Regions from separate parts of the Variovorax sp. Soil_C_39 genome, predicted to be linked through region 1. Evidence: riboswitches for the same ligand, from Rfam matches in the RefSeq annotation. Region 1 holds a riboswitch; the other holds the start of a gene.
What was found. Region 1 has a riboswitch for glycine ahead of gcvT (glycine cleavage system aminomethyltransferase GcvT). Riboswitches for the same ligand answer to the same signal wherever they lie in the genome.
Positions count from the first base shown of each region.

Region 2: linked by a shared signal. The riboswitch ahead of AC3A6J_RS20520 (D-amino acid dehydrogenase) and the one ahead of gcvT (glycine cleavage system aminomethyltransferase GcvT) in region 1 are both predicted to bind glycine.

Region 1 covers NZ_JBDGJQ010000007.1:275,496-278,890, reverse strand. Annotated here, with positions in the region: gene gcvH (glycine cleavage system protein GcvH) at 76-447, opposite strand; gene gcvT (glycine cleavage system aminomethyltransferase GcvT) at 486-1,658, opposite strand; glycine riboswitch at 1,706-1,820, opposite strand; glycine riboswitch at 1,833-1,923, opposite strand; partial or broken gene AC3A6J_RS19570 (LysR family transcriptional regulator) at 1,959-2,861, opposite strand; gene AC3A6J_RS19565 (amidase) at 2,978-3,395, shown strand, end outside.
Region 2 covers NZ_JBDGJQ010000008.1:194,525-197,919, forward strand. Annotated here, with positions in the region: gene rfbD (dTDP-4-dehydrorhamnose reductase) at 1-174, opposite strand, end outside; gene rfbB (dTDP-glucose 4,6-dehydratase) at 171-1,241, opposite strand; glycine riboswitch at 1,336-1,432, shown strand; glycine riboswitch at 1,436-1,541, shown strand; gene AC3A6J_RS20520 (D-amino acid dehydrogenase) at 1,630-2,946, shown strand; gene AC3A6J_RS20525 (FIST signal transduction protein) at 2,978-3,395, opposite strand, start outside.

The DNA.
Region 1 (3,395 bases):
GCGGTGTCGGGGGGAAAAGGCAAGGGCGGGGCTGCCGGACGCGTCGCGTGCGGCCAGCCCGTCTTCAGCGGTGCATCAGGACTCGGCTGCGAACTGGTCGTAGGAGGCGGCGTCGAGCAGCGCGTCGAGCTGCGCAGGTTCGCTGAGCTTGACCTTGAAGAACCAGCCCGCGGCCAGCGGGTCGCTGTTGGCGAGCGAAGGATCGGCGCGCAGCGCCTCGTTCACTTCGGTGATCTCGCCCGACACGGGCATGAACACGTCGGCCGCGGCCTTCACCGATTCGACGACACCGGCCACTTCGCCCTGCGCGAAGGTCTTGCCCACGTCGGGCAGGTCGACGAACACCACGTCGCCGAGCGCATCCTGCGCATGCACGGTGATGCCGACGGTGGCCGCGTCGCCTTCGGCCGAGACCCATTCGTGGTCCTTGGTGTACTTGATGGTCATGTGAAAAAACTCCTCGTGGAAAAAATGAAATGCCGAGCTCAGCCGCGGTAGTAGCGCGTGGGCACGAAAGGCATGGCCGAGACTTCCATCGGAACGGGCTTGCCCCGCACGATGGCCTGCACGCGCGTGCCGGGCTCGGCGAAGGCCATGGCCACGTAGCCCATCGCGACCGGGCGGTCGGCCGTGGGGCCGAGCAGGCCGCTCGTCACGAGGCCTATGTCCTGGCCCTCGAACGATTGCAGCACCGTGCCGTCGCGCACCGGTATGCGCTCGAGCGCCACCAGGCCAACGCGCTTGCGCGTGAGCGTGTCGTGGTCGGTGCGGCCGGCCGCGCCCGACGTGGCCGATGCCAACTGCGCCAGCACCCGGGCCGCGCCCGGGAAGCCGCCTTCGCGCGCGCCGCCCGCGCGGCGCACCTTCTGGATCGCCCAGTTGAGCGAGGCCTCGACCGGCGTGGTGGTGGTGTCGATATCGTTGCCGTAAAGGCACAGGCCGGCCTCGAGCCGCAGCGAATTGCGCGCGCCCAGGCCGATCGGCTTGACCTCGGCCTGGGTGAGCAGCAGGCGGGCCAGGGCGTCGGCGTCACGGCCGGCGACCGAGATCTCGAAGCCGTCTTCGCCGGTGTAGCCGCTGCGCGTGACGAAGGCTGGAATGCCGCCGATCTGCACTGCGCCGCCGGTCATGAACACGAAGCGCTCGGCGCCGGGCGAGAGCCTTGCGAGCACCGCGGCGGCCTGCGGCCCCTGCAGCGCGAGCAGCGCGTGGTCGGGCAGGGGCTGCACCTCGCAGCGTGCGCCGATCTTCTGCTGGATGTGCGCGATGTCGGCCATCTTGCAGGCGCCGTTGACGATCACGAAGAGCGAGCCGTGCCCCTCGTTGAAGAACATCAGGTCGTCGAGGATGCCGCCTTCGTCGTTCAGCAGCAGGCCGTAGCGCTGCTTGCCCGGGGCCAGGTCGATCACGTCGACCGGCATCAGCGTCTCGAAGGCGGCGGCGGCGTCGGGCCCGACCAGGCGCAACTGGCCCATGTGCGAGATATCGAACAGCCCGGCCTGCTCGCGCGTATGGCGGTGCTCGGCCATCAGGCCGGCGGGGTACTGCACCGGCATCGAATAGCCGGCGAACGGCACCATGCGGGCGCCGAGCTCGACGTGCAGGTCGTGCAGCGGGGTCTTGAGCAATGGTTGTTGTTGGTCAGCGGAAGCAGCCACGGGGCACTCTCCAAAGGGGCAGTCGAATTCCATGGCGCAAGCCATGGGCCACCCCTGCTGTCCGCTTTACCTGAGAGATTCGCCCCACGATCGGGGTTTGCTCCTTCGGTGGGCCGTCGCCGCAAACGCGCGCTGCAACGGCCTCTCTCCAGCAAGGAAGCGACGGCGTTCGCTGTCGCTGTGTCAGTCCTTTTGCCTGAGCGTTCGGGGGTTCCCTGCGCCTTCGGCGGCCTCGCGTGGCGAAGCTCTCTCCTGACCCGGCGAGTGTAGTGGATCGCGCTGCGGGCCGGCCGCGCGGGACGGCGGCAGTTCCGCACGCAGATGGTCGAGAAAGGCGCTGACGCCCTGTGGCAGCGTGCGTCCGGCGAGGGTCTGGACCTCGACGGCGCGGCCGTTCATGCCGCGCTCGCGGATCGGTGCGGCATGCAGCTCGCCGCGCCGCGCACGGTCGCGCACCGTCACCTCGCCCGAAATCGACAGGCCGCCGCCGTGCAGCACGAAGTTGGTGAGCGACTCGAAATGGTTGCTGACCAGCACCGGGTCGAACACCAGCCGCCGCTGGCTGCAGCCGATGTCGAACAACTGGCGCACCGTGTTGTCGCGCTCTGGCAGGGCGATCGGATGCGGATGCATCTGCGCCAGCGTGACGGTGGAAAAGCGCGCGAGCGGATGGTCGGGCCGCATGATCGCGTGGACGGGCGCCGCCTGCATGTGCTGCACCTGGATGTCGCGCTCGGCAGCCCGGCTGTAGGTGAGGCCGATGTCCACGTCGCCATTGCGCACCGCCGCGGTTACCTGGGCCGGCGCCACCACGCGGAGGTGGAACAGGATGCCAGGGTGGCGGGCACGGAATTCGGCCATCGCGCCGGGCAGGAACTCGATGGCGAAGCCGGACGAACTGGCCAGGCGCACCAGGCCCCGGCGCAGACCCTGCAGCGCCTGGATGTCGGACACCACGCGGTCGGCCTCCATCGCGCCGCGGCGCGCATGCGCGGCCAGCAGTTCGCCGGCGGCGCTGGGCGCCATGCCGCGCGCGTGCCGCTCGAACAGCGGCACGCCGAGCAGTTCTTCCAATGCCGCCACCTGCCGGCTTACGGCCGAGGGCGACACGCTGAGCCGCGAGGCGGCCTCGCTCACGGAGCCGCTGCGAACCACCTCGAGAAAGTAGCGCAGCGCCGTGTCCTGCAGTCGGTCGGACAGCATCGAAAACCTTCCTAGGTTTGCGTAAAACGCAACGATTCTTGCAACAAACGGCGATTGTCGTATGGCTGGCGGGCGCTTATTCTGACTTCGTCCCGTCATTTTTCCGCAGGAGAGGCATGCACAAACCCCGATCGGCCACGCCGGCGCCGGTGGCTTCGGCCATCGTGGAACTCAGCGCCACAGCGCTTTCGCATGCCATCCATTCGCGCGAGGTCTCGTGCGTCGAAGTGCTCGATGCCTACCTGGCGCAGATCGACCGGCTCAATCCGGTGGTCAATGCCATCGTGGCGCACGCCGACCGCGATGCGCTGCACGCCCAGGCCCGCGAGCGCGACGACCAACTGGGGCAGGGCCGCAGCCTGGGGCCGATGCATGGCTTCCCGCAGGCGCCGAAGGACATCATGCCCGTGGCCGGCATGGTCACCACGCGCGGCTCGCCGATCTTCCGTGGCCAGGTCACGCCGGCCGACGCGGTGGTGTTCGAACGCATGCGTGCCGGCGGCGCGCTGTTCGTCGGCCGCACCAACACGCCCG
Region 2 (3,395 bases), on a different contig from region 1:
GATGACATCGGGACGCACCTTGCGCACCGTCTCGGCGAGTTGCTCGGGCCGGCTGAAGTCGGCGTGAAGCTCGGTGCTGTCGAAGTCGAGCGCGACGAGTTCGCCCAGCGGCGCCAGGCTGCGCTGCAGCTCCCAGCCGACCTGTCCGCCCTTGCCCAGCAACAGCAGCTTCATGCGGCGTCCTTCGTGTCGTACTGCTTCTCGACCCATTCGCGGTAGGCGCCGCTCTGCACGTTGCGCACCCATTCGCCGTTGGCCAGGTACCACTCGACCGTCTTGCGGATGCCGGTGTCGAAGGTCTCGGCCGGCTTCCAGCCGAGTTCGCGCTCGAGCTTGCGCGCATCGATCGCATAGCGCCGGTCATGGCCGGGGCGGTCGGTGACGTAGCTGATCTGTTCCTTGTAGGGCTTGCCGTCCGCGCGCGGGCGCAGTTCGTCGAGCAGCGCACACACCGTGTTGACGATCTCGATGTTGGGCTTCTCGTTCCAGCCGCCCACGTTGTAGGTCTCGCCGAGCCGGCCGGCCTCGAGCACGCGGCGAATGGCGCTGCAATGGTCCTTCACGTAGAGCCAGTCGCGCACCTGCATGCCGTCGCCATACACCGGCAGCGGCTTGCCGGCCAGCGCATTGACGATCATCAGCGGGATCAGCTTTTCCGGGAAGTGGAACGGCCCGTAGTTGTTCGAGCAGTTGGTGGTGAGCACCGGCAGGCCGTAGGTGTGGTGCCAGGCGCGCACGAGGTGGTCGCTGGCGGCCTTGCTGGCCGAGTAAGGGCTGTTGGGCTCGTACTTGTTGTCTTCGGTGAAGGCAGGATCGGTCTTCGAGAGCGAGCCGTAGACCTCGTCGGTCGACACGTGCAAGAAGCGGAAAGCGGCCTTCTGGTCGGCGGGCAGCGCATTCCAGTGGCCGCGCACCGATTCGAGCAGGCGGAAGGTGCCGAGCACGTTGGTCTGCACGAAGTCTTCGGGGCCGTGGATCGAGCGGTCCACATGCGATTCGGCGGCGAAATTGACGACCGCCCGGACCTTGTGTTCGGCCAGCAGGCGATCGACGAGCGCGCTGTCGCCGATGTCGCCCTGCACGAAGATGTGCCGGGCATCGCCCTTGCGCGAAGCGAGCGTCTCGAGGTTGCCCGCGTAGGTCAGCTTGTCGAGGTTCACGACCGGTTCATCGCTCTGCGCGAGCCAGTCGAGTACGAAATTGGCGCCGATGAAGCCCGCGCCGCCGGTTACCAGGATCATGGAGTCCCCTGCTGAAATGGAACGATCGCCACCCGGCGATTGAACAGGCGATTATCCCATCGGGCCAGAGCGATCAAGCCGCCGGGCATACAATCGCGCCACTGCAGGAGAGCGGACAACATGCGTTGTCCCACCGAAGGCGCAAACTCCCATAAACGCTCAGGTCGGCCGAAGAGGCCTGTACTGCACCAACTGACACGCCGTCTGGAGAGACGTCACCCCGCGTGACGCGCCGAAGGAGCAAACCCGCTGCGGGCGCAGCGGGTGAATCTCTCAGGTACCGAGGACAGGGGGAGCGGCAACTTGGACGGCGATCGTCCGGTTGCTCGCTATGCAAAGCACAGCGACCCCGCCGCCATCCAAGCGCACCTCGAAAGAAGTACCTGAAATGCGCGTGAACGTTCTTGGCGCCGGCCTGCTCGGCGTGACCTCGGCCTATTACCTTCAACAGCTCGGCCACGATGTGACCGTGATCGACCGGCAGGCCACGCCGGCGGCAGAAACCAGCTTTGCCAACGGCGGGCAGATCTCGGTCAGCCATGCCGAACCCTGGGCCAATCCGGGCGCCCCGCTCAAGGTGCTGCAGTGGCTCGGCAAGGAAGACGCACCGCTGCTGTTCCGCGTGCGCGCCGACATGCGCCAGTGGCTCTGGGGCCTGCAGTTCCTGCGCGAATGCACACCCGCGCGCACCCGGCACAACATCGAGCAGATCGTGCGGCTGGGCACCTACAGCCGCGAGGTGCTGCAGCAGCTGCGCCGCGACACCAGTCTGGCGTACGACCAGCGCACGCAAGGCATCCTGCACTTCTACACGACCCAGAAGGAGTTCGATGCCGCCCTCGCGCCGGCCGAGCAGATGCGCGCGCTGGGCTGCGAGCGGCAGGTGATCTCGGCCGACGAGGCCGTGGCCATCGAGCCCGCGCTCGCGCACATCCGGCCGAAGCTGGCCGGCGCCACCTACACCGCAGAAGACGAGTCGGGCGATGCGAACCTCTTTGCGCGCGAACTCGCCAGGCTCGCCGCAGCGGCCGGGGTGAAGTTCCTCATGAGCCACACGGTGACCGCGCTGCGCGAGGCCGGCGGCCGGCTCGACCATGTCGAGGCGACCGACTCCGAAGGCCGCTTCCAGCGCATCGGCGGCGATGCGTTCGTGCTCGCGATGGGTTCGCTGAGCCCGGTCGTCGCGGCACCGCTCGGCATTCGCCTGCCGATCTATCCGGCCAAGGGCTACTCGGTGACGCTGCCGGTCAAGGACGCCTCGAAGGCGCACCAGGTCTCGCTCACGGACGACGAATTCAAGCTCGTGTTCTCGCGCTACACCTCGCCGGGCGCCGAGGGGGGCGACCGCCTGCGCATTGCGGGCACGGCCGAACTCAACGGCTACGACCGCGACCTGAACCGCGTGCGCTGCGAGGCCATCGTGCGGCGCGTCGAAGAACTGTTCCCCGGCGCGGGCGACACCACACAGGCGCAGTTCTGGACCGGCCTGCGCCCCGCGACGCCGAGCAACGTACCGATGATCGGCAAGACGAAGCTGCCGAACCTGTACCTCAACACCGGCCACGGCACGCTGGGCTGGACGCATGCCTGCGGATCGGGCAAATCGATCGCGCGCATCGTGACCGGGCTCGCGCCCGAAGTGGACTTTGCGTTCACGGGGATGCCGCGGCCGGCGCGCGGGGTCATGGCAGCGGCCGTGGGCTGAGCCAGGGCCGACTGACCGCGGACGTCCGCGGTCAGTCGGCAGCCGCAAACACCGTCAGCACGCCGGTATACCCATACAGCCGGTGCCGCGCGATCTCGCCGGCCGCGAAGAAGCCGACCAGCGGCACGTCGCCGAGCGCATGCCGCACGATCTGCAGTTCGGCGCCGGGTGCGCCGAAATGCGGGCCGCCGCGCCCCGAGCAGCTCACGTACACAGCACCCGCGATGCGGCGCGCCGGATGCGGTGCGGCCTCGGCCTCCCCGGCCGCCACGGCGCGCGCGGTGGCCAGCGTCTGCTCCTCGGGCTCGAGTTCTTCGCGGATCTCGGCGCAGATGCGCATCAGGTCCGCGCGCGCGGCCTGCGCATTGCGGCGGCAGAAGCTCAGCCGCATGCCGGCTTCGGCCACGTCGGCGATCGCCACGCCGCGGCGCGTCGGATCGAGCCCGATG